2 regions of the Clostridium hominis genome follow, and region 2 is predicted to be linked to the other one. Evidence: a T-box and tRNA genes for the amino acid it is inferred to sense, from the RefSeq annotation. Region 2 holds a T-box; the other holds one or more tRNA genes.
The links. A T-box is a leader RNA that pairs with one kind of tRNA and senses whether it is charged. The one in region 2 lies ahead of pheS (phenylalanine--tRNA ligase subunit alpha), so its partner is inferred to be a tRNA-Phe.
Positions count from the first base shown of each region.

Region 1: it encodes a tRNA-Phe, which carries the amino acid that the T-box ahead of pheS (phenylalanine--tRNA ligase subunit alpha) is inferred to sense. The anticodon was not compared.

Region 1 is NZ_JACOOO010000027.1:365-7,985, forward strand. It holds gene H8S20_RS12715 (hypothetical protein) at 1-69, shown strand, start outside; gene H8S20_RS12720 (hypothetical protein) at 205-648, shown strand; gene H8S20_RS12725 (VanZ family protein) at 668-1,138, shown strand; gene fusA (elongation factor G) at 1,568-3,655, shown strand; gene H8S20_RS12735 (hypothetical protein) at 3,834-4,070, shown strand; gene H8S20_RS12740 (CinA family protein) at 4,192-4,695, shown strand; gene H8S20_RS12745 (CPBP family intramembrane glutamic endopeptidase) at 4,886-5,800, shown strand; gene H8S20_RS12750 (hypothetical protein) at 5,881-6,309, opposite strand; tRNA gene H8S20_RS12755 (tRNA-Phe) at 6,437-6,512, shown strand; gene H8S20_RS12760 (hypothetical protein) at 6,762-6,965, shown strand; gene H8S20_RS12765 (uracil-DNA glycosylase) at 7,077-7,621, opposite strand, start outside.
Region 2 is NZ_JACOOO010000001.1:180,139-193,872, reverse strand. It holds gene pheT (phenylalanine--tRNA ligase subunit beta) at 1-779, opposite strand, end outside; gene pheS (phenylalanine--tRNA ligase subunit alpha) at 797-1,816, opposite strand; T-box leader at 1,886-2,107, opposite strand; gene H8S20_RS00955 (TrmH family RNA methyltransferase) at 2,169-2,951, opposite strand; gene H8S20_RS00950 (potassium channel family protein) at 2,963-3,634, opposite strand; gene H8S20_RS00945 (TrkH family potassium uptake protein) at 3,645-4,991, opposite strand; gene ytxC (putative sporulation protein YtxC) at 5,241-6,131, opposite strand; gene H8S20_RS00935 (DUF6873 family GME fold protein) at 6,265-6,966, shown strand; gene hslO (Hsp33 family molecular chaperone HslO) at 7,066-7,941, opposite strand; gene H8S20_RS00925 (class I SAM-dependent DNA methyltransferase) at 7,958-8,698, opposite strand; gene H8S20_RS00920 (alpha/beta-type small acid-soluble spore protein) at 8,881-9,132, opposite strand; gene H8S20_RS00915 (aspartate-semialdehyde dehydrogenase) at 9,329-10,312, shown strand; gene dapA (4-hydroxy-tetrahydrodipicolinate synthase) at 10,332-11,210, shown strand; gene dapB (4-hydroxy-tetrahydrodipicolinate reductase) at 11,222-11,974, shown strand; gene H8S20_RS00900 (hypothetical protein) at 12,065-12,229, shown strand; gene H8S20_RS00895 (cob(I)yrinic acid a,c-diamide adenosyltransferase) at 12,256-12,792, opposite strand; gene dapD (2,3,4,5-tetrahydropyridine-2,6-dicarboxylate N-acetyltransferase) at 12,937-13,644, shown strand; partial or broken gene H8S20_RS00885 (single-stranded DNA-binding protein) at 13,705-13,734, opposite strand, start outside.

The DNA of each region.
Region 1 (7,621 bases), on a different contig from region 2:
ATAGACCAACAAATAAAAGAAATTGAAATGGAAATAGAATCAATTTTAGTAACAGAAGATTGTAAGTAATTTTATATAGTACTAAATAAATTTGTTATTGCTATATAAGTATAAAGTTTTAATTATTATCATATATGTATAATCTTTAGCATATTAATTACTTAGGTAATAATATTACCATAAATAAATAAGGGGGCAATCTTTATGATAAGGACTGTAGTATGCGAAAAAGAAGGTTGTAGCGGAAATACATTTTTTATAGAGACTGATAATAATAATCTTAAGTTGACTTGTAAGAATTGCGGAAGTCAATATGAAGTTGATATTAGCTATTATGATTTTATAATGTTATCAAATTGTTCTAAATGTAATAATGATACATTCAAAATATTTAGAGATTTAGATAAAGAAGGAGTATATGTTAAATGTGCTGAATGTGGTTCTACACCAGAGAAAGTATATATAGATTCTGATGGGATACAAGTTTCTTATGATATTAAACTTTTAAGTGATATAAAAGAGGTTATGTATTTAATAGAACAAAGGGTTTGTAATTTAGAGATGAGACTTCAAGACCTAGAAAGAGGACAAAGCACTATTGAGGAATCTTTAGCATATGTAAATAAATATTTAATAGATAAAGTGTAAAGATTAGTAGGAGAATAAAATGAGAAACAAAAGACTAGTAATAGGATGGATAGCGTTATCATTCTGGATAGGATTAATTTTTTATATGTCTAATCAACCAGGAGATGTATCTAGTAAACAGAGCGGATTGGTATTGAAATTATTTCAAGTGATAGGAATAGATTTAAATAAAGAGTTAGGTGAACTTGCAACATTTATAGTAAGAAAAGCAGCTCATTTTACAGAATATTTTATATTGTATCTCTTAACTGTTAATGTTATGAAATATTATTTTGGTATAAAGAGAGCAATTTTATATGCTCTTATATTTTCAATTTTTTACGCTTGTACAGATGAAATTCATCAATATTTTATACCAGGAAGAGAAATGGCTTTTAAAGATGTTTTAATTGATTCATCAGGAGCTTCATTAGCTATGATTATTACAATCATAAGTATTAAAATGAATGTAAATAAAAAAAATGAAAACAACATTAACATAACTGAATGAGTATTTTAGCTATTATAATATCTGTATAATTATAATCAAGAGAAATATACATTAATAAAATTATATTTTTAATTGAGATTAAAATAAATAAAACAGGACTTATACATAAGATAAATTTTTATGGATAAGTCTTGTTTTTTTATAAATATTAAAAAAGTTAGTAATAATATAAGCCACTTAATATATAAATTACTTACATAGGATAATATTCAATTGATTACACTTATATAAATTGGGAATAATTTTATAATAATTAGGAAAATTAATCATGAATAGGCAATTATGTATAGTACTATTTTAGAATATAATTTCATAAAAATTAACTATATAATCAATAAGATTTAGTAATTTAAGTGAAAACAATCTAAACAAATTCATATAAGAAAGGTGGGTGAAAGATAATACTTATATTAGTATTATCGATGTATTATGAAAGACTATAGCATTAAGAATCTAAGAAATGTAGGTTTAATAGGACACGGAGCTACAGGAAAGACATCTCTAGCAGAAGCACTATTATATTATGCTAATACCACTGACAGATTAGGTAAGATTGAAGATGGAACTACAGTAATGGACTATGATCAAGAAGAAAAGAGAAGAGGAATATCATTATCAGCTTCTATGGCTTATTTTGAAAGTGGTAACACAAAAATAAATTTAGTTGATATGCCAGGATACTTTGATTTTCAAGGTGAAGTTGTTCAAGGAATGAGGGCTGTTGATGTTGCAACAATTGTTGTATGTGGAGTATCAGGAGTTCAAGTTGGAACTGAAAAAGCATGGGATTACTGTAATAAAATTAAATTACCAAGAGCATTTTTTATAAATAAGTTGGATAGAGAAAATGCTCACTTTGATAAGACCTTAGATGAATTAAAAGAAAAATTTGGGATGAGCGTTGTGCCTATTCAATATCCAATTGGAAGAGAAAATGATTTTGATGGAATAGTAGATATAATTTCAAAAACTGCTATAAAAGTTGATAAGAAGAGTTTAAAATGTGAGAATATAGATATTCCAGAGGATTTAGTAGATAAAGTTGATGAATGCAAACAAATGTTAATGGAATCTATAGCTGAAAATGATGAAGAGCTTTTAGATAAATATTTAAATGATGGTGAGTTAAGTGATGAGGACCTTTATTTAGGACTAGTAAAAGGCTGTGCTCAAGGAGAGATAGCACCAGTATTATGTGGAAGCGCTACAAAAGTAGTAGGAATAAAATCATTCATAGATAATATAATTAATTGTTTCCCATCACCAGAATACTCACTATCTCAAAAGGCTAAAAATTTAACCAACAATGAAGAGGTTTTCATAACTGTTGGAGATAACAAACCATTCTCTGCAATGGTATTTAAAACAATAGCTGACCCATTTGTTGGAAAGATATCTTTATTTAAGGTAATAACAGGAAAAGTAGGTGGTGATGTTAGTGTTTTAAACTCTAATAAAGAAAAAACTGAAAAATTAAATCATTTATTCTTTATGAGAGGGAAAAATCAAGTTCCAGTACAAGAAATAATTGCTGGAGATATTGGAGCAGTTGCTAAATTACAATATACAGGTACTGGAGATACTTTATGTAGTCAAGGTTTTAATATAATGTATGATAAGATTAATTTTCCAACAGCTGTAATGCCTATGTCTATTTTACCTAAGGCTAAGGGTGATGAAGAAAAAATTTCTTTAGCTTTATCTAAGTTATCTGAAGAGGATCCTGTATTTAAGGTTGAGAGGGATACAGAAAATGCTGAAACTGTAGTCTGGGGACTAGGGGAAACACACTTAGAAGTTATAGCAAGTAGATTAAAGAATAAATTTGGAGCTGATGTTATATTACAAGAACCAAAGGTGCCTTATAGAGAAACCATTAAAGGCAAAGCTGATGTTCAAGGTAAGCACAAGAAACAATCAGGTGGGCATGGACAATATGGTGATGTTAAGATTATATTTGAACCAAGAAATGATGGAGAGCTTGATTTAGAATTTGTTGATAAGGTTGTAGGTGGATCAGTACCAAGGAACTTTATTCCAGCAGTTGAAAAGGGAATAAGAGATTGTTTATCAAATGGTGTATTAGCAGGATATCCTGTTATAGGCCTAAGAGCAACTTTATATGATGGTTCTTACCACCCTGTAGACTCATCTGAAATGGCATTTAAAATTGCTGCCTCTATTGCTTATAAGAAAGGCTTAGAAGGCGCTAAGCCAGTATTATTAGAACCTATTATGAGTGTTGAAGTATTAATACCAGACGAATATATGGGAGATGTAATGGGGGATATAAATAAAAAGAGAGGAAGAGTTATAGGAATGGAGCAGGAAGGAAAACTTCAAAAAGTTATTGCAGAAGTTCCTATGGCGGAGATGTTTACTTACTCTACTGATTTACGTTCAATGACTCAAGCTAGAGGAAGTTATATAAGTAAATTTGCTAGGTATGAGGAGGTTCCTCCAACTGAAGTTGCAAAAATATTAGATGAAACTAGAAGATTAAGAGAAGAAGCTTAGTATAAATAAAAAGCTACCATTTGGTAGCTTTTTTATTCTTTAAAAAATTATTTTTATATAAATTTATGAATAGTTGACGTTCTTTTTACTTTTTTATGAATAAATAAATAATTGCTACATAGAATAATTATATGCAGAGAGTTTGCAAAAATTTGAATGACAGGAATGGAGGTAAGATATGTCTGATTATAAAATGGATATAAGAGGAGCTTTAGGACTAGGAGAGTATAGTGATATTCATGACTATATGGGGATAGTCGATAAAAATGATAATTTCACGATAACGTTAGATACAAAGAATAAACAACATATAAACATAATTACCTCGATGTTAAAGGAAAATAATTTTAATATATTAGAACAAGGAATAAGTGGTGGTGGAGATTATTATATAACCGCAAATAAGTATAGATAGTACATAACTCTAAAGCATTAAAATGCTTTAGAGATTTTTATTGCTAATAATTGTATACCTTTATTTGTAAAGCGTATATAATTTAAGTTAAGAAAATTTATATATGTGAGGGATGTAAAGTATGAAAAGTATGTATAAAGATAAAGAGTTAGAATATATTATTGGTGAAAGTTTATTAAAAAATAACTTAACAATATCAACTGCAGAATCATGTACAGGTGGAATGGTTGCAGCAAAACTAATATCATATCCAGGAATATCAGCATCATATTTAGAAGGTGTTATAACATATTCAAATGAGGCAAAGGTAAAGAGATTAGGTGTAAGAGAGGAAACCTTATTAAAATATGGAGCTGTAAGTGAACAAACTGCAAAGGAAATGGCTAATGGCATTGCTAGAGTAAGTGAATCAAAAGCTGCAATTTCAACAACAGGCTTAGCTGGACCAGGGGGAGGCTCAGTCGAGAAACCAGTAGGATTAGTATATATAGGTGTACATTTAGAGGAAGAAACCGTAGTAAAGAAATTTAATTTCAGTGGTGAAAGAGATCAAATAAGAAAAGAAGCTACAGTAATGGCATTAACTATGTTAAAAGATTTATTAGAGGAAAAGGGATATCTATAAAATGAAAAATAATCCCTTTAATCGTAAACTATTATATCAAAGGGATTATTTTTGTATATAAATAAAATGGGGGAGAGGCGATTAACTATGAAGTATAATTTACTTCATTAAATATTATTAACAAATAAAATGAGGATTATACAACTTAAATTTAAATTATTAGTATTTATCTATGTTGGGGAGGAAATTTATGAAGAAAATTAAAGAAGCTAATATTTATTTTTTAATAATTATGCTATTACAATTATTTTTACCTGTATATATACTTTTTAGAGTTTTAAATATAAATGATATAAGGTTAATGTTAAGTATAAATCATATGATTATTTTTATAGTACCAGCTATTATATATTTACTAATTACTAAACAGTCACCTAAAAAAGTATTAAGGCTTAATAAGATACATATTAAGGATGTATTAATTGTGATATGCTTAGCTTTTGTATGTCAGCCAATAATGACTTTCTTCTCTTTAATATCACAATTCTTTTTTGAAAATGAGATAGGAAATTTTGTTGGACAAATAGTAAGTACTCCATATTGGATACTACTATTATTAATAGCAGTGCTTCCGGCAATAACTGAAGAAATTACAATAAGAGGAATAGTATTATCTGGTTATAATAATAAAAATATATATGTGGCTTGTATTGCATCTGGGCTATTATTTGGAATAATGCATTTAGATCCTCAACAATTTCTTTATGCTACTGCATTAGGATTTATTTTAGCATTAGTTGTAAGAATAACTGATAGTATATTTGCATCTGTAATAATGCACTTTATCATCAATGGAACATCAATAACAGTACAAAAAGTAGTATCATTCTTACCAACAACTATAGATTCAGAATTTAGTTTAAAAGCAATATCATTAGGCAAAAAATTAGTATTAGCTTTCCAGTATGGATGTGTAGCAATATTATTTTCATATCTTGCATACCTATTAATAAAAAAACTGAAGAAGAATAATATAAAACGTGGAATAATAGATAAAGAAAGTTTCTATGGACTAGAGAATAAAGAAAGTGTTTTTAATGTATATTTTATTTTTATAATAGGGATTTATTTGTTAGTTATGATAAGACAAGTTGTTTTAACATAATAATTGAATATATAATATTATTGAACACAAGAAATAATAAAGGTGCGTATATCGCACCTTTATTATATTATGTTTTTAAATTATTGAATTACAGAGTTAGAGTTAGGAAAAATTGTTGAGAAATCATTTTTTGATATCCAACCCCTACAATTAATATCACTATCAATTGGAAGATTTACATAAAACCAAAGTAGACTGTCTACGATAGCGCTATCTAGGATTTTAACCTCCATTTTAATTGATAATGTATTTAGCTTAGGAGAATCTAGTGTAGGAGCTAAGTATAGTTTTGCCCCAGTATTAGTTATTCCAATTTGGGAAGAGGGGCTAATAAATTTTATGTTTAATGGTTTGCTAATAGGAGTTAATGCTCTATATTGAGTCTTGTTTTTCCTAAGTTGATTAGATGTTATCATTAATTGTTTTTTTACCTTAGCGAGTTGTTGGTCATAATATAAATATATTCCGGCTATAGCTGCTATAAGAATAATGAATATAACAAATTGCAAATTAACCTCCACTATAAAGTACTATATACTACAAGTATATTTTAATAATTTTAAAAAATACATATTAAGAAATTAAATAAATTTATTTGACATAATGTAAACTATTTAGTATAATAATTTTTGTTAAGGCTCGATAGCTCAGTCGGTAGAGCAGAGGACTGAAAATCCTCGTGTCCCTGGTTCGATTCCTGGTCGAGCCACCAGGAAGCAACTTACTAATGTAAGTTGCTTTTTTATTTTTAAAAACAATTATAACTTAACTATATCTTAACCTTAATTATGATATTTTTAAATTAATAAAAAAAATATAAATTAGAAGGAACTAAGTAGAGGTTTAATACGTCTAATATATATACGATTGACACACAAGATTTAGGTAATATTAACTTTTACGTAAGAAATTATTAATATTTGTATTGTATAATTTAATTAAGAGTTTTAGGGAGGTAATTATGGTTAAGTTTTTAGAAAAAATGATACTTTCAGATAAGGATTACGAATATTTAACTAAAGGAATAGCAATAGGGGTTGGGACAGGGGTTCTAATAGGTACTATTATAGGTAATGTAACTTTAACTTTTGCTGCAGGAGGAGTAATTGGAATTTTATCAGCCTTTATTTATTCTATATATAAAAGAAGGAGAGTTAATGGTTGAATTTTTAAAGAGAAATATACACACTATATTAAGAAGAGGTCGGTTAAATATACTGTAACTTAATCTAAGGATTATTAAAATTACAAACAGTTTATTTAAACGACCTCGTTTTTATATATTTTCGATTTGCCAATCTATTGGAGTCTTATTAACAGACTCTAAGAAGGTATTTGTTTTAGAAAATGGTTTAGTTCCAAAGAATCCTCTAGATGCAGATAATGGACTAGGATGAACTGAAGTAAGAATTAAGTGATTTTTGTTTGTTATAAGTGACTTTTTCTTAATTGCATTATTTCCCCATAAAATAAAAACTACAGGATCTTCTTTTTCATTTACAAGAGATATTATTCTATCAGTAAAAGTCTCCCAACCAATATTTTTATGTGAGTTAGCCTGACCAGCTCTAACAGTTAATGAGGTATTAAGAAGTAAAACACCTTGTTCAGCCCATTTTTTCAAATATCCATTATTCGGTATGTAGCAGCCTAAATCAGATTTCAATTCTTTATATATATTTAGTAGAGATGGAGGAATAGCAACATTAGGATTTACAGAGAAACTTAATCCATGTGCTTGATTTGGACCATGATACGGATCTTGACCTAATATTACTACTTTTACATCTTTATAAGGAGTAAAGTGCAAAGCATTAAAAA
Region 2 (13,734 bases):
ATAACAAAGTTAGTTATATCAACTATATTGTTAATAGGTCTAACCCCAGCTTCTAAAAGTCTTTCTTGCATCCAACCTGGTGATGGCATTACTTTTACATTTTTAACACCTCTAGCCATATATCTTCTACATAAATCATCTCTTACTTCTACTTTTAATTCATCATTAATATTAGCTGATGATTTTACTTCAAAGTTCATATTTGGCATTTTATAAGAAGTTCTTAAAGTCGCTGCCGTTTCCCTAGCCATACCAACTATACTTAAACAATCAGGTCTATTAGAAGTTATTTCAAAATCTAATATAGCTTTGTTTAAACCTAAGTATTCTTTTATATCCATCCCAAGAGGTGCATCTTGTGGTAATATCATTAATCCATGAACTGGTTCATCTCCAGCAATTCCTAGTTCTTCTTCAGAACAGAACATACCATTAGATACTACGCCTCTCATCTTACCTTTTTTAATTTCACTTCCATCAGCTAAAATTGATTTATGAAGAGCAACTGGAACTACATCTTCTTCTTTCATATTAGTAGCTGCAGTAACTATTTGAATTTCTTCTTCAGCTCCAATATTTACTTGACATACATTTAATCTATCAGCATCTGGATGTTTTTCTATTTTAGTAATCTTTCCTGTAACAATATTTTTTATATTGTCACCTTGTATAATAACCTCTTCTACAGCTGAACCTGAAAGAGTTAATTTATCACCTAATGTAACTGCATCTACATTTACTTCTGCATAATCTTTTAACCAATTATATGGTACTTTCATCTCACTTTACCTCCTAATTAAAATTGATTTAAAAATCTCATATCACTTTCGTATAATAATCTGATATCATCTATTCCGTACTTAAGCATAACCATTCTGTCTACACCAAATCCGAAAGCAAATCCACTATAAACTTCTGGGTCTACTCCACAATTTCTTAAAACTTCAGGGTGAACCATTCCGCATCCTAAAATTTCAATCCATCCGCTTCCTTTACATACTCTACAACCTTCTCCACCGCATACAAAGCAAGTAGCATCCATTTCTGCTGATGGCTCTGTAAATGGGAAGTGGTGTGGTCTAAATTTAGTTACAACCTTATCCCCGAACATCTTTTTAGCAAATAATTCTAATGTTCCTTTTAAGTCTGCAAAAGTAACACCCTTATCAATTACTAGACCTTCCATTTGATAGAATATAGGTGAGTGAGTAGCATCTACAGCGTCTGATCTATAAACCTTACCTGGTGATATCATTTTTATAGGAGGTTGTTGTTTCTCCATAGTTCTAACTTGAACTGGAGAAGTTTGAGTTCTTAATACTATGTTATCATTTATATAGAAAGTATCTTGCTCACTTCTTGCCGGATGGTCCTTTGGTATATTTAGAGCTTCAAAGTTATAGTGATCTAATTCAACTTCTGGTCCTTCTTCTATAGTAAATCCCATTGAAATAAATATTTCTTTCATGCTTTCTAATGTTAAATCTAAAGGATGTCTTTTTCCTATAACATTTCTTTTACCTGGTAATGATATATCTATAACTTCGCTAGCAAGTTTAGCATTCTTTTCTTTTTCTTTAATCTTTTTGCTAACCTCTTCTAATTTCTCTTCTACCTCATTTTTAGCCTCATTAACTAATTTCCCAACTACAGGTCTTTCTTCTTTTGATAAAGCTCCCATACTTCTAAGGATAGTAGTTAGCTCCCCTTTTTTCCCAAGGTATTTAACTCTTATTTCTTCTAATGCTCCACTATTTTCTGCAGCAGATATTTCATTAAAAGCAGCTTCTTTAATTGCTAATAATTTTTCTTGCATTTGTATTCTCCCTTCTAACGAATTAAATTATGGTATTTTTTCCAATAAAAAAAAGGATATTCAGCCCCACAAAGGGACGGAATATCCGCGTTACCACCCTAATTGATATTTATTATAAAACAAATATCCAACTTAATTTTAATAACGGTAAAAACCGCTAGCTACTACTTCGTTTCACAGCTAGTACTCCTGAGCGAACTTCAATATAAATTCTAATAAAAAGGCTTACAGTCTATGACCTCTTCTCCCTGAAAAAGTTTTTATACCTACTCTCTCAATCACAGTATTTTTATATTAAATTACAACTGATTATACATCTAAAAGACAATATTTTCAATAGTTTTATGTAAAATTATTTATTTGATATATTTTGTCTAACTCTTTCAAATAAAATTATAGATGTTGCTATAGCTACATTTAGAGATTCAGCTCCACCAGGCATTGGTATTTTAACTTTAATATCTGCCATATCAAAAATTTCATCGCTTATACCATTTCCTTCATTTCCTACTGAAAGAATTATTTTACCACTTAAATCCTCTCTAAAGAAATCTTTAGATTCTTGCAATGAAGTAGCAACTAAACTAAAGTCATCATTTTTTAGTTCTTTTAAAAACGACAAATCATTATCATGTATTATCGGAACATAAAATATAGAACCCATTGTAGATCTTATAACCTTATCATTATATATATCAACAGTACCTTTTGTTAGTATAATTCCAGTTACTCCTGCTGCATGTGCAGTTCTGATTATGGTACCTAAATTACCTGGATCTTGAACTTTATCACATAGAAGATAGAAATCTCCATTTAAGTTTTCTCTTTTATCTTCTATCTCTAGTATTGCAATTATTCCTTGTGGATTCTCGGTAGAAGTAAGTTGTGAAAAAAGGCTATCTTCCATTAAATATATCTTTATATTATCGATATACCCCTCTAAATATTGACTTATTTTTTTCTCTCCATCAGCATTTACAACTATAGAATCAATTTTACATCCTGCCTTAAATGCTTCTTGTATTAATCTAAAGCCTTCTATTATATATTTTTGTTCTTTATTTCTACCTTTTCTATCTTTAAGCTTTTTCGCTAGCTTAAAAAATGTATTCTCTTTACTTTCTATTGATATCAATTTCTACACCTCTATTTTTGCTTAGACATAATCTCTTCTATCTTAGCTAAATCTTCTGCTGAACCAATAGCTACTATTATATCTTCTGTAGAAATAACTTCTTCAGCGCTAGGAGAGATATTAATATCATCATTTTTCTTTATTGCCATTACATTAATTCCATATTTACTTCTAAGCTTAAGCTCAGTAAGTGTCTTACCATTCCATTCTGCTAATGCTTTCATTTCCATTATGCTATAATCTGGTGATAATTCAATGTAATCTAAAATACTTGCAGATACAAGATTATGAGCAACTCTAACTCCCATATCCTTTTCAGGTAAAACTACTCTATCAGCACCTATCTTATATAATACCTTAGCATGTAAATCACTTTGTCCTTTTGCTATTATGTATTTAACTCCTAATTCTTTAACTAATAATGTTACCATAACACTAGCTTGTATATTCGATCCTATTGTAACTACTGCAACATCAAAATTTCTTAACCCTAAAGTTCTAAGTGCTGACTCATCTGTTGCATCCATCTGAACCGCATGAGTTACAGAATCTGAAATTTCTTGAACCATATCCTCATCCATATCTACAGCTAATACATCATGACCTAACCCATAAAGAGTCTTTGCTACAGACTCCCCAAATCTTCCTAAACCTATAACTACAAATTGTTTACTCTTCGCCATAATTACTCTCCTAACCTATTAGTATTTTTCCTTCTGGATATCTTACACCATTATTATTTTTATTTCTCATTAATGATAATACAACAGTTAATGGTCCAACTCTGCCTAAATACATCATTATCATTATTAACACTTTACCAACTTCAGTAAGTTGTTGAGTTAACCCTAAAGTTATACCTACTGTTCCAAAGGCAGAAGTAGTTTCATATAATACCGAAAGGAATGATGCCCCTTTTTCTGTATATGATAATAACATAGTTGATCCTATTATTAAAACTCCTCCTATAAAGAATAAAGTAAATGCTTTATATACTAATTCTTTAGGAAATCTCTTTTTAAATGCTTCTGCATCATCACGTCCCCTTATAACACATATAACAGTTACTATTAACACACCCATAGTTGTTGTTTTAATCCCACCAGCAGTTGATCCTGGCGAACCACCTATGAACATAAGTATAATCGTTAAAAAATTTCCTGCATTAGTCATTCCTGCTGTAGATATTGAATTAAATCCCGCAGTCCTTGGAGTTACTGCTGCAAAAAATGAATTTACTACCTTATCTCCAATATTCATATTAGCCATGGTGTTTGGATTATTATGTTCAAAAATAAACATAAGTATTGTTCCACATACAAGTAAAACAGTTGTAACTAAAATAACTATTTTTGAATGTAATGAAAGTCTTTTAATGCTTTTAAAATTGTAAATTTCTATCCATACTGTAAAGCCTATACCCCCAATTATAATCAAGGCACTAACTACAAGTAAAACTACCCAATTTGAACTATATCCTGTTAAACTTGAAAAATTTCCAAATAAATCAAAACCCGCATTGCAAAAAGCAGATATAGAGTGAAATACACTATAGAATAATCCTTTTGCTACTCCAAACTGTGGTATAAATTGTGTCGAAAATAAAAGTGCTCCAGAAAGTTGAACTGTTACCGTAAACACTATTACATATTTCACCATCTTAACAAGGCCTTGAATATTAAAAGTATTCATAGCATCTTGTAATATCAGCCTATCTCTTAATGTTATTTTTTTCCCTAATACGATTGCTATTAATGTTGTGAAAGACATGAATCCAAGTCCACCAATTTCTATTAATAACATAATAATTGTTTGACCAAACATACTCCAATGAGTTCCAGTATCTAGTGTTATTAACCCTGTAACGCATACAGCAGATGTAGCTGTAAATAGCGCATCTAAAAAATTAGTCGTTTCTCCACTTGCAGATGATATAGGTAAAGTTAATATTATTCCTCCAATCAATATCACTGCTAAAAAACCTAATGCTAAAATTTGAACTCCTTTAAGCTTAGTATTTTTTCTTAAATTAAATTGCATAATCTCACCTCGTAGGTTTCATTTTAACTACTTTTATTATTTTGCTCTATATATATTATTTTATTTGTTGGGTGTTAATATTTGTCCTCCATGTATTTTACCATCTTTACATTTATTTTCATAGTCCATTAAATAATTTTATTTATATATAATAATAAAGGCGACTTAAAAGTCGCCTAAATAAAATCTATATTTAACAATTCCAAAATCTTAATCTTAGAAACTATATTTTTCTTAGTAATAAAATAATTATATTTTAGTTTTAACTATTTTGCACTCACTACATCCCTTACAACAATATGCTCTTTCTCCAAAAACATTTATTATTGTATTTATAAACTCCTTATTATTACATTTTTCTTTTCCATGAATTATTACACTTTTTGGTGCATTAGTAATTAATCCGCTTATTATAACATCCTCTATATTAGCTTCGGTATCCACCTTACACTCTGAAAGTTCCTTAATAAATTCTTCAAATATATCATTGCCATATTTATCTTTAATGATATATCCACCACCATCTTGTATAAAAATATTAATTTCATCAATTCTGCTTTCTTGAATATCAACGAAGTATTTTAATAACTTCACAAATTCTTTATATTCCTTTTCTACCATGTACTCTTCTACAACTTTTTCAATTATATCTTCTATCCCCTGTCTTAATTCTTTCATTCTAAAAGTTACAAAGCCTTGGATGTTTATCTCTTCATTTTCCTCTAAACATTCCTTTATTTTCTCTATTATTGAGTTTACTTTATTTAAACAATATATCATTCTATCATCATTTACTGTAGCTTCACCTTTTAGAACACTCATAATTATATCTTCTACTTCTAAAATTTCATCTTGCTTTAAAAAGAAATAATTTTCCATCAAAAACTCGAACATTTCTTTTTTTCTATATTGTTCTAATACAATATTGTATAGAATATTACTGATATATAGATAAAGTGTATTTTTAACTCTCTCATCATAACACTTTTCATCGCATATAACTTTTACTGAATGAGTGTCACCTTCAAAACTTTCCACGAGACCTATCGTAATATTCTTTTTCTTTAATATGTCTCTCAACTCTTGCAGCTCTTTTACGAAATCAAGGTCATCATTACGTCGTAAATTCAATACTATCATAGATTTCACTCCCTTCTTAATAATAGTATGTATTAAAATAACATCTCTATACCATCAATATTAAGTAAACAACCCTTGATTTTTTCTTATTTTTCAGATAACTTTATATTAAAATTATTAAAGGTGGGCTTATATGGTTGCATTTATCGATTATCGAACTACAGCAGAAGAAAAAAAATCACTTTCAAAATTTAATATTGATTTTATAGAAATACCAAAAAATTCAACATTATATGATGCAATTGATGGTCACGTAGATATACAGATGAATATAATTGATAAAAAAGAAAAAAAAATAATTGTACATAAAGATATTGATTCTTCTTTCCTTAAGAAACTTGAACAATATAATATTAAGTATCTAAAAAGTTTAAGCTCTCTTACTGAAAAATATCCTGGGAATATAATATTAAATGCTGCAATATTAGAAAATGATATTATTCATAATTTTAAATACACTGATAAAAACCTTATATCTTCTATGAAGGATAAAAATTTTATCAATGTTAAACAAGGATATTCTAAATGTTCAATACTCCCTATTAGAGAAAAAGTAATTATAACAAATGATAAAGGAATACATGATATCTTAAAAAAAGAAGATTATGATATTTTATGGCTTCCTCCTGGTGACATATTATTACCTAGTTTAAATTATGGCTTTATTGGTGGCGTTGGTGGAAAAATATCTGATGACTCTTTAGCTTTTTTTGGTAACTTAGACTACTATAAATACGGCAAAGAAATTAAACTCTTTTTAAGCAAATATGATATTAAACCAATCTACTTGAGCCAAGGTAAATTAATTGATAGAGGTAGTTTAATGTGTTTATAAATTTATTCCCTATATACTACGTATAAATGCTTTAAAAGTTGAATATATTTTATTTACAAAAAAACACCACTAAATCCTATCGATCTAGTGGTGTTTGTATTATTTTTGTAAAATCTTCTCTATATCTTCTTTTGTAAAAATGTAACTAGCATTGCAGAAATGACATTTTAACTCTTCATCTTTTCCTTCTGCAGCTATTTCTTTAAGATCTTTTTCCCCAATAGATATTAAAGCTTTTTCTACCTTTTCTCTTGAGCAATTACACTTAAACTCTGGCTCTACCTCTTCTAATATCTTAAGATCCATACCATCAAATATGTATTCTATTATTTCTTTAATTGTTTTTCCTTCATCAAGTAAAGTTGTTATTGATGGTATTTCTTCCAATCTATAAGTTATTAAATCAGCTAATAGTTCATCTGCCCCTGGCATCATCTGTACTATAAATCCCCCAGCAGATTTTATAGAATAATCAGTATTAACTAAAACTCCTAAAGCTACAGCTGAAGGTGTTTGCTCTGATACAGTGAAATAATATGCTAAGTCTTCTGCTATTTCTCCTGAGAATATTGGAACTTGCCCAACGTATGGATCCTTTAATCCTAAATCTTTAATTATTATTAAATTACCATTTTTACCTACATATCCGCCAACATCTAATTTATTTTTAGAATTTAACGGTAAATCGCCATATGGATTGCCTATATACCCTTTAACTATACCATCTTTATATGCAGTTACAACAACTCCTTCTGCATCTCCTCCACCGTTAATTTTTAATGTTGTTACATCCTTCTCTGATTTTAGTGTACTTCCTAATAAAGCTCCTGCAGTTAATAATCTACCTAAAGTAGCTGCTGCTACTGGTGTACATCCATGTATATCACGTGCTTTTTCAACTAAATTAGTAGTTGATCCTGCAATAATTCTAACCATTCCATCTTTAGCTGTTGCTGTTATAATTGTATCTTTCATTTAATCTTCCTCCAAATTATCTGCTTTTCTTTACAACATACACTAATCTTTCACTATCTTCTTGTACATCATTATTAGTGTATCCATCAAATTTATTTATCACTTCTAAGTTTGAAAGTTTTAAATACTTCTCAATTTCTTCTGCTTTATACGCTCTTTCTAAATGTTCCTCTTCAAACCTTTCATATAACTCTCCTTTTTTAACAAAGAAAGTTAAAAACATTGAAAGCAAATCATCTTCAAAGGTGTTTTCCCACGTATAAAAAACTTCTTCTTCGCTATATGTATATATATTATTTCCTAATATTTCTGATAGTTTATAGTATGAATTTATATCAAAAATAAAAATCCCATCATCATTTAAATGCTCATATATAGACTTGAAGTAAGATAAAATTCCATCTTCCTCTATTATGTAATTGGTAGAATCAAGTACAGAAGTTATTAAATCAAACTTCTTATTTAAACTTAACTCAGTCATATCTTGGCATATTACTTTTCCTTTTAACTTATTAGCTTTTAACTTTTCAAAAGCTTCACGTAGCATGTCTTCTGATAGGTCTACAGCAAATATATCCTTAAATTTTGTAGCTAAACGTATAGTAACATTTCCAGTACCACAAGCCACATCCAAATAGTTATTAAATTTAACATTTTCTTCTTCGCAAATACTAATAATTCTATTAACCATTTCATCATAATCTATATCTTCATTTATAAGTTCATCGTAGATTTTGGCAAATTCACCATATGCCATAAAATCCCCCCTCACTTGTAGTAATTTTCCCATAAGGTCAAATTTAGAAAAATATAACTTAAGTAAATAAAGCTATATTTTTCTACAAACTATAATATATGTAAAAGTACTTTTAGTCAACGATAACTAACTATTCCTCATATATAGATAGTCTTTATTTATAAAATTACTAAATTAACAAACTATTTTCTACCTAATATCTCATCATTAGTAGGTATTTTTAGCTCCTTCTTTCTCTTAGTCATAATTCCACCAATACGACCTGTCTCTTCTGCTGTTAACCCTGCCCATCCATATTCATCAACCTTGTCCTTTAAGCCTAATTCATCCGCTATTTCATACTTTATTTTTTCTCTTAAAAGCTCTTCCGGGGTTAATTCTTTATTACTTTTTAATTTGGATTTTATAATTTTTTTTAATGGTGTTTTACTCATATTACTTCCCCCTAAATAAATTTGTCATATGTATTTTATCCAACAAGTATATATTTATACCCCCTATCTTTTTATAACTTATTTAAGGCTTTATCATATATTGTTATTATGACAAAGAATTTAAATTATTAGATTTAATGCTCCTATATAGGGAATTTTTAATTTAAATCTTTTTATTTTTATAGGAGGATAGTTTATGTACAACATTGCAATAGTCGGAGCTACCGGCAATGTAGGAAGAAAATTTTTAAATATTTTAGAGGAAAGAAATTTTCCTATTAAAGAACTTTATCTTTTTGCCTCTAAAAAATCTAATGGAAGTTATCTTAAATTTAAAAACAAAAGCTACTTAGTTGAAGAAACTATTGAAGATAATATAAAAAACAAAAAAATTGATTATGCTCTTTTCTCAGCTGGTGGTGAAACCAGTTTGAAATATGCGCCTATTTTTACTAAATACGGCGCTATAGTTATAGATAACTCTAACGCTTGGAGGATGGATAAAGATGTTCCATTAATAGTTCCTGAAGTAAATCCTGAAGATTTAAAAAGTCATAATGGCATTATTGCCAATCCTAATTGTTCAACAATACAGGCAATGATACCGCTTAAAATCTTAAAAGATAATTACGGTTTAAAAAGAATTATATACTCAACTTATCAGGCAGTATCTGGGGCAGGAATTGGAGGAATTAACGACTTAAAAAACGGAATTTCTGGAATATCTCCAACAAAATTCCCTTACCCTATATTTAATAACTGTATTCCTCAAATTGATATTTTTTTAGATAACGGTTATACAAAAGAAGAAATCAAAATGGTAAATGAAACAAAAAAAATTCTTCATGATGACAACTTAAAAATCACTGCCACTACCGTTAGAGTACCAGTCCTAAACTGTCATGGAGAAAGTATAAATATAGAATTATTAAATGATTATAACCTAAAGGATGTAATTAATTTATTTAATAATTCTAAAGGATTAATTCTTTATGACGAAAAAGAATCATTAAAATATCCAATGCCTATTTTAGCTGATGGAAAAGATGAGGTTTATATAGGTAGAGTACGAAGAGACTTTAGTGTTGATAACGGACTTAACATTTGGGTCGTAGCAGATAATCTAAGAAAAGGTGCTGCTTTAAATGCAATACAAATCCTTGAAACATTAACAAACTAAATTTATAGGAGGTTATATTATGTCAATCTTTAAAGGTTCCGGTGTTGCAATTATTACTCCATTTACAGATACTGGTGTTAATTACACAAAACTCGAGGAGTTACTAGAATGGCATGTATCAGAAGGTACTGATGCCATCATAATATGTGGTACAACAGGCGAAGCTACTACTATGTCAGAGGAAGAAAAGAAAAAAACCATAAAATTTACAGTTGATGTAATAAAAAATAGAATACCTGTCATTGCTGGTACAGGAAGTAACGATACAGTAAAATCTATTAGTATGAGTAAATATGCAGAAAGTGTTGGCGTAGATGGACTTCTTATCATTACACCTTATTATAACAAAACTAATAGCGAAGGTTTAATTAGACACTTTGAAGCTATAAATAACGCTGTAAACACCCCTATTATTGCATATAATGTTCCAAGTAGAACTGGTTTAAATATAACTCCCGAACAACTTTTAAAGCTATCTGCATTTAATAATATAATAGCCATAAAAGAAGCTAGCGGTAATATTAGTCAGATTGTTAAGATGAAAGCACTCTGCGGTGATAAAATTGATATTTACTCAGGTAACGATGATCAAATAATTCCTATAATGTCCCTAGGCGGTTTAGGAGTTATTTCCGTGGCAGCAAATATTATTCCTAATGCAGTCCACAATCTTACTTCTGAATTTTTGCATGGAAACTATGATAAAGCTTTAAAATTGCAACTAGATTATTTAGAACTTTGTAACACATTATTCATAGAAACAAATCCTATTCCTGTTAAAACAGCTCTTAATATTTTATCAAAAGATGTTGGAAATCTAAGACTTCCACTTTATAAAATGGATGATAAAAATAAAGAAATTTTAGTTAATACTTTAAAAAAATATAATTTAATTTAAGGAGTACTGTTATGATTCAAATTCTTCTTAATGGTTGCTGTGGAAAAATGGGGAAAGTTATTGCAGAAGCAATAAGTCAATTTCCAGATTTAAATATCGTTGCTGGTGTTGATAAATATCCATGCGATAATCAGTTTCCTGTATTCACTTCATTGTCAAATATAAACATTTCATATGATGTTTTACTAGATTTTTCCAGACCAACTGCTTTAGAAAGTCTACTATCTTTAAGTGAAAAAACTAAAAAACCATTAATCTTGTGCACTACTGGATATGCCCCAAACGATTTAGATTTAATCAATACAAAATCCTCAATTATTCCAATATTCAAATCTGCCAATATGTCTTATGGCATTAATTTAATAAATGTACTTTTAAAAAAGATTTCTCCACTTTTATATGATAATTATGATATTGAAATAGTAGAGAAACACCATAATCAAAAAATAGATTCTCCTAGTGGAACAGCCTTATTGCTAGGCAATACTATATCTAACTCCATAGATTCTAAAACCAATTTTATATATGGCCGAGAAGGCAAAAAGAAACGTAAAAAAGATGAAATAGGCATTCATGCTATAAGAGGTGGATCAATAGTAGGTGATCATGAAATAATATTTGCTGGAACTGGCGAGATTATAGAACTTAGTCACAAAGCTATCTCAAGGGAGGTTTTTGCTATAGGTGCATTAAAAGCTTGTGAGTATATGAGTAAAATAAAAGATCCAGGATTATATAATATGGAAAATATGTTAGAAATATAAAAACTTATTATTATATTTTGATACTATATTAATAATATTTTTGGCTTATAGACATACTATATATGTAATGCAATTTATAGGAGGTTTAATATGTCAAAAGATAGTCAACCCGACAATAAATACGCTAGAATGGAAAAATGTAATTACCAAACTCCAATAACTGAAGAAGGTCACAATCACAATCCTAATAAAAAGCATAAATCTGTTAAGCAACAAGGTGTTTCTAGCGAACACTATAACCCAGCAGGAAATTAAAAAAGAAGAGTTTAAACTCTTCTTTTTTAAAATTCAATTCCTTTACGAGCTGGAATTCCCTTATTGAAATAATGTTTAATATCTTTCATCTCTGTTATTAAATCACTTTTATCTGCGATAGCCTTAGGTACATTTCTACCTGTTAAAACTAATTCCATATTTTCATTTTTACTTTCTATTAATTTCACTACGTCTTCTTCTTTAATATATCCACCATTAACTGATGCCATAACTTCATCTAGTATTAACATATCACACATATTTTCTTTTACAACCTTTTTTGCAAAATCGAAACCTTCTGCTATTTCTTTTTTTAACTCTTCCTTTTGCTCTTCAGTTAGGTTCCAAGTAAAATCTTTCTCTTTTTCAAATCTATATACTTTAAAGTTTTCACCTAGATTATTTAAAACATTTAACTCACCAGTAACTCCGCTTTTTAAAAATTGTATCATAATAACTTTTAAACCATTACCATACGCTCTTACTCCTAAACCAATTGAAGCTGTAGTCTTTCCTTTTCCATTCCCTGTATATACTTGAACTAATCCTTTTTCTAGTCTCATCTTAATCACTCCTCCTAAAAATTTTATTACAAACTTATACTTTAGTAAATAATTTTCATTTAATCATATTCTTATTATCTTTTTATTATAATTATAATAATTATGATTAATTCATTAAATCTAAATCTTGAAAGGAAGGATATTATGGATTATAACTTTAATGATCATGATGAGATTATCAAGTTTATAAAAAACATAAAAAAATCCACTCCAGTAAAAGCCTATATAAATGGTTCTCTAAATGATATTGACGATAAAAATATAGAGTGGTATGGCTCTAATAACTTTTATATATTATTCGGTGAATTTGAATACATATCAAAGTTTATAATTAATAATAAAGAAGTAATTAGATATTATCGCTTAGAAGCAGATAGGAAAAACTCAGCTATTCCACTTTTAGATATTATTCCTATAGATGCTAGAATTGAACCAGGTGCAATAATTAGAGCCGGTGTTAAAATCGGTAAAAATGCTATTATAATGATGGGAGCCATTATTAATATAGGAGCTGAAATAGGAGATTATACAATGATTGATATGAATGCAGTCATTGGTGCCAGAGGTAAAATTGGTAAAAGAGTTCATCTAGGAGCTGGCTCCGTAATTGCCGGTGTATTGGAACCTCCAAGCCAAGAACCCTGTATTATCGAAGATGACGTACTTATAGGCGCAAATGCAGTAATATTAGAAGGAATAAAAATAGGCCAAGGTGCTGTAGTTGCAGCAGGATCTATAGTCACAAAAAATGTCCCCCCTGGAGTTGTTGTAGCTGGTATTCCTGCAAAAATAATAAAGAATGTAGATACTCAAACAAAAAGCAAAACAAAATTTATAGACGATTTACGTTAATATTTATTGTACAATATAAAAATAAAAAGGAGCTTAATAGCTCCTTTTTATATAAATGAATTATATAGCGCCTTCTTCAGATGAAGAAGT